2 regions of the Flavobacterium faecale genome follow, and region 1 is predicted to be linked to the other one. Evidence: riboswitches for the same ligand, from Rfam matches in the RefSeq annotation. Region 1 holds a riboswitch; the other holds the start of a gene.
The links. Region 1 has a riboswitch for cobalamin ahead of FFWV33_RS00595 (TonB-dependent receptor plug domain-containing protein). Riboswitches for the same ligand answer to the same signal wherever they lie in the genome.

Region 1 (3,178 bases):
CAAATAATTTTCCGCTCCAAGCAACTGCCATATCACTTGTATACCATGGTTGCACATAATTTACAGGAATATTTGCCTTTTGACTGTAACGTGCTCCCGTGTACATGAAGCTATAATTCATTTGCCAATTTTTCCAATTTAATGAAGAGGTTAGCGTACCACTGTTGATGGGCGTATATGGAATTTGATCTCGATAGGTTGTTCCCGTTGAAGAGGTGATATCAATTGCTTTTTGGAAGGTATAGCTCAGCCCTAAGTCCAAAAATAAATCTGCGGGAAGCTTGAACACAAAATTGGTATTGACATCTATTCCTTTTATTTCGACCTCTCCCAGATTGACCATTGTCCATCGAAATAAATTGGCAGAAGGCATTGCTATAATTTTATCTTTGACTCTATTATAATAACCATCGACTTGAAAAGAAGCCGTTTGTAACAAACTTCCAGGTGCTATTACATAGGTTCCTCCAACATTATATTGCGTTGTAAACTCGGGTTTAAGGGAACTATTACCGATGAAGGTATAATACAAATCATTAAACGTTGGCATTCGAAAAGACTCTTTATAGAAAGTTCTCACACGAAAATTTTTTGTATTGAAAGGCTGATAGGAAGCTGATAAAACAGGGCAAAATATACGTTGACTATCTCCTTGCTGGTACTCTTTTACCTGCTCATCAACATAGGTACCCAGCAAATTTGCCTGAATGGTTAGGCGCTCCCAAGTCATATCACTAGACAAAGCACCCAAATACGAGTAGCGTGTAGGATACGGAAAACGGTATAAATTGGCATCTAAGGTATTGATTGAAAAATCAGTAGCCAAAGAGGTTTTCCACCATGAATTGATGGTATACAAATTAACCACCGATGCATAAAATTCATTTTGATAATATTTATTATCTAAAGTTCCTTGCAGTGTCTTGTAATCAGGATCACTGTAACGGCTGAAGTCTTTGCTAAACTTGACGTTAGCTAGCAGTTCAAACTTTTTTGCGTAAGAACTTTGAAACGAACCATGAACAAAAAAATTACGATCCCATTGTCTTTGCACATGCTCATAATTGTTAGCTACAATTGCACCAGGAAGCCCTCGTTCTGAATCATAAAAATAGGCCTTGAAAGTTGCTTTAGACGTTTCAGAAAATTTGGCATGATAAGTCAAATCAGTCCTAAAAGCCTCAATATCTCCATTTTGTCGCACGGCAGTAGTATCATAACCATATCGCTTTTGATATCTATATTTGTAGTGACCATCAGCTTTGGTCCAGTCCGTACTCACGGTTAGGGAACTATTTTCTGTTATTTTTTGTTCGAAAAGAAAAGCGGGGTTTACTAGACCAAAAGATCCCGTTTTGAATTTTAATCGTAAATTACTATTCTTATCATCCTTGAATTGGGGGGTCTTCGTTTTTAAATAAAGAGTATTTGATGCAAAAAATCCACGTGCAGGCTGAAAAATAGTTGATTTTTGACCATTGTACAATTCAATTGCCTCAATATTATCCAGTGAATATCTGCCTAAATCTACTTGCCCATTTTGAGCGTTGCTAATGCTCATACCGTCGTAGAAAACAGCTGTATGTGCGCTACCAAGCGAGCGAACATTAATTGTTTTTAGTCCGCCAATACCACCGTAATCTTTGAGTTGGACGCCCGAAAAATACCGAATGGCATCGGCCACAGAAAGACTATTAAGTTTATCGAGCTGTTTACCCGACAAAATTTGAACAGGCATCGGAGATTCAATTTTGAATTCTCGCTTGCTTGTATACAAAATCACCTCACTTAAATGGTGCGGTTTTAAAGAATCGGACACTGATTTTACAGCAATGCCATGCTTTTGCGAGTAGATTGGATTCAAAAATAAAACCCATACCAGCAACTGCACGCCACTATGTAAAAGCCAGGCATACCTTGGGCTACATAGACGCATAATAATGGCTATCTTTTTAAAAATAGTTTCTTTTGTAATTTCGAAAAATCAAAAAATAATTTTAATCATTCGTATTGTGCTGAAAGCTTTGGTCCGCGAAAGCTTCAATTTCTTGGCAGTGGCAGGTCTCCTGACTTATTCCCATTTTGAACCGCCTTCCCCTATTTAGAATCAAATAAAGTGGCAAAAGTTACGATTTCAAGAAAACTGAAATCTGTCAAAATGTTGCATGGAATTTACAGTAACGGGCTTGTTCAGGATTTGCACCTGATTTCCTCTTAGTTGAACTATACCGATTAGCATAGCCAAACCATTGCGAGCGCAAAAGTAAGTAAAGTAATCGTGTTAACAACCTAAAAAAAACAAAAACCTAATTTTCACCTTATTCATAACATTGAAAAAATAACCAACAACAACATCTCAAAAGTCACGGCAAAAAACAGGAATAACCAAAATAATATTGTGGCATTTATAATTTTATTTATCTTTAACTTTAATTTACTTCAAAACCACAAGAAGAAACCCAAGAGATGCTTTCACAAAAAACCAAATACGCCCTCAAAGCATTACTATATCTTGCGCAACAAGATGCCGATCATATTTCGAAAACGACGGCGATTGCAGAAGCAGCTAATATTCCTAAAAAATTTTTGGAACAAATTTTACTAGATCTAAAACGTGGCCATTTTGTAGGTAGCAAGCAAGGTAAATTTGGTGGCTATTACCTTTTAAAATCTGGAAACGAAATCACATTGGCAGATATTCATCGTTTATTTGATGGTGCTATTGCCTTACTTCCTTGTGCTTCGTTGAATTTTTATGAGCGTTGTGCCGATTGTACCGATGAAGCCGAATGCCTACTAAGACACGGATTAATGACCATTCGAGACGAAACTTTGAAAGCAATGAAAGACATTACTATTGCTTCACTAGTAAACAAATAAAAAAAATTACATTAAAACTCTACTAATTCGATAGGGTTTATATATATTTGCCGAAAATAAATGATTTAAAAAGTACCGTTTGCCATCCACTGAATAATTATTTATTGCAACACTATACTATTTCACCTTTGACAACGCATCCAATGAATACTAAAAAATTCTTGCTTTTTGCACTTACGCTCATCACATATACGAGCACTTTCGCTCAAAATTCTGATGATCTTTTAAACCTTTTAATTCGAAGAAATATCATTAAGCAGGTCGAAGCAGATTCTATACGAGCTACGTACAAAAACAA
Region 2 (3,178 bases), 720 kb from region 1:
GTCAAATTGTTTCTTAGCTTCTTTTTCTTTACCAAAAAGTGCTCCGTAGAGCTTGATCCATTCGGCTTTTCCAAGAGGCGATTGTTCCATCCAATCGGCTTGTATTAAGGTTTTTAAACCACTTTTTTCTAAATTTTTGATGGTTGGATTGTGATCATCCATACTAAAGGTGACAATCAAATCGGGTGACAAATCGATAATTTGTTCCGTGTTTAATAACTCATTTTGTCCAACATCTTGTATTTTATTTTGATCAATTAGTAATCTTGTTTTTGGTGACGAAATGTAATCTGTATGAGGGAAACCAACCAGTTTATCTTCTACTCCCAGTATTTCGAGATAGGGAATAATGGTTGTAGATGTTACTACAATTTTATTCAGTGGAACATTTATCAAGGGGTATTTTTGTAAACTGTCGGGAATAGTACCTTGCTTTTCCTTCAGTATATAAGTTAAGGCTTGCGTCGCATTTGGCCAAGGTGTGCTTACTTTTATGATCGAATAGCCTTCATTTTTATAGATGGACAAACTGCTAGCATACTGCACTGTATTAAGGGTCGGGTTGGAGGTAGCTACTTGACTCGGTTCTTTTTTGCATTGAACAAAAAGGAGGAGGATAAAAGAGCAAAGTAGCATTTTATTGGCTAAAACCATAGTAGATATTTTTTACAAAAGTATTGTTTTGTTTTTATTTAATTGTTCTTGTGTGCCTTTTGATATAGTATTAAATGTTTCTTTACTTCAAAAAGACTACTTCAGAGAGCGTTCAAATTTTTTATAAATGCCGTTGCGGCAGTTATAATATTACAGTTTACACTGGGCTTTATATGGCTTGCATTTAAACTTTCGAAAAAAAAAGATGATAAACTTTGACTTTCGCAAAAATTAGCGAATAGTTTGTGTCTTTCATAAAAAACTAAGTTAAATAGTGTGCGTGCATATAAAATATTTATATTTGCTGCCGTATTTAGGTTGTTTGTTTAGAAATTACAACAAACATTAAAAGGGAATCAAGATCCAATTAAGCATTGGAGTAAAAACTTGAGCTGTACCCGCAACTGTAAGCAGTCAAGATTGTTACTATTTGTAGTAGTGCTTTTTTTATTAGAATATAGAAAGAGCAACGCAATAAGTAACAAGACGCAAGCCAGGAGACCTGCCTTTTACATATCAATATCAGACTTTCGGGAAAAAAGGTTTGGGTATGGGTCATTCTATGCTTTTCTCCCAAGTATTCAACATTGTGATTTTGGTCACAATTTAAATATTTATCACAATGAGAAATAAAATTATTTTTGCAGTTGGTTGTTGCCTATGTACAGCTGCTGCTGCTTATTCCCAACAAAAAAAAGGAATAGTTGCAACTGCAATTCAGTTGAACGAATTAATGGTAGCGGATACCACTAAAATCGAGAAGCCTTATGTATGGGGAACTGTACATACAAGTACTCCTGTGAAAACTGGAGATTTAACAGATTCTGTCTTCGGTTGGTTTCCTGCCATCGTAATTAGTCCTAAGAAATCACAAACTAATCATCTTTACCTTTTAAAGATGCCATCAAAGTAATGGGTCGGTTTATATTTTAAAACTCATTTTTATTTCTCTTTTAATTTACGTTATCTTTGCCGCTGTATTGAGGTTGCTATTTTTCGAATAAAAGAAAATAGCATTAAATGGGAATTAGGTAGTTGTGCAAAAAGTAGTGATGGTTGTATACAATCAAAACTTTGTTAATCAAATTAATCCTAAGCTGTTCCCGCAACTGTGAGCTATCAAGCTTGTTGCTATCTACAAAACCACTGTTTTGAAAAAAGTTGTAAAGGGAGAGAATTTCTTTCGTTTGCAAACACTTTTAAAAAATGGGAAGGTAAGCAACAAGACGCAAGCCAGGAGACCTGCCTTTTTACTTAACAAACATCAACCGCTCGGGAATAAGGGGTTGCAATAGTATGAAAGTAAAGATAATTCTCTGTATTATTTCTTTTTGGACCTTGCATAGTGCTAGCGCTCAATCAAAATCTCCAATTGCTTTGCAAGAAGTTCTGGTGACGGATCCCGCATTGACCAAATATTCCAATAGCTTACAAGTAAAAGCCTTGTCTGATTCTGTTTTCGAAAAAAACTACAATTCGCTTACCAACGTTTTACGTTATAATAGTTTGCTGTATTTTAAAGAAAACGGAAACGGAATGGTATCTTCTGTTTCTTTCCGAGGGACTACGGCTTCACAAACAGCGGTGATTTGGAACGGAATTTCGATCAATTCGCAACTATTGGGGCAGACGGATTTCAATACCATTACTCCTGTGGGGTATTCCTCCATAGCCGTGAGAAGTGGTGGTGGTAGTGGAATTTATGGTTCGGCGGCCATTGGCGGTAGTGTCCATTTGAACAATGAGTTGCAATTTAAAAAACAGTTTACAAATACCGCACGCATTAACATTGGTAGCTTTAATACGCAAGGGTACTTCTATGGGTTGCAAGCGGGTGATCGTAACTGGACTGTGCAGGCTAATGTTTCAAGAAATAGTTCGTCAAACAACTACCAATACCTGAACCAAAATCAACGGAATCAAAATGGTGAATATGAAAATATGACTTTCAGTGCCAATGCAGGCTACAGATGGAATGCGACAAATACCATAAATTTTTACGGTCAGTTGTTTGATGGAGACCGAAATTTCTCGGGTACATTAGCTTTTGATTCGAACAGTAAGTATAAAGATTTAAATTCTAGGAATTTGCTAGAATGGATTAATAAGAAAAACTTTTATACTTCGAGCTTGAAAGCGGCCTATATTACGGAAGATTATAAGTATTTCGAAAACAAAAATAATGACAATCATACCAATGGTGGCGCTAAAACAAAATTGATTAAATACGATTTCGAATATGTTCCTTCAGCTGTATTTTCGGTAAATCCTATCTTATCGTATACCTCAATTCGTGGCTACGGGAGTTCGATCAACAATGCCAAACGAGAAGTCGCCTCAGCAGGTATGTTGCTGAAATATGCCATTGATTCGAAAGTGAAAATAGAAGCTACAGCACGACAAGAAGTTACATCAAATTACAGTACTCCTTTTTTGTATGCAGCAGGAATTTATTATACCCCTTTAAAGAATTATAAAATAAGAGTAAACACCTCAAAGAATTTTAGAGTACCCACTTTTAATG

Region 2: another riboswitch for cobalamin. It lies ahead of FFWV33_RS16885 (hypothetical protein); the one in region 1 lies ahead of FFWV33_RS00595 (TonB-dependent receptor plug domain-containing protein).

Annotation. Positions count from the first base shown of each region.
Region 1 covers NZ_CP020918.1:125,746-128,923, forward strand. Annotated here, with positions in the region: gene FFWV33_RS00595 (TonB-dependent receptor plug domain-containing protein) at 1-1,738, opposite strand, end outside; cobalamin riboswitch at 2,040-2,266, opposite strand; gene FFWV33_RS00600 (RrF2 family transcriptional regulator) at 2,467-2,880, shown strand; gene FFWV33_RS00605 (alginate export family protein) at 3,024-3,178, shown strand, end outside.
Region 2 covers NZ_CP020918.1:4,023,282-4,026,459, reverse strand. Annotated here, with positions in the region: gene FFWV33_RS16890 (ABC transporter substrate-binding protein) at 1-654, opposite strand, end outside; cobalamin riboswitch at 956-1,178, shown strand; gene FFWV33_RS16885 (hypothetical protein) at 1,277-1,567, shown strand; cobalamin riboswitch at 1,621-1,918, shown strand; gene FFWV33_RS16880 (TonB-dependent receptor) at 1,951-3,178, shown strand, end outside.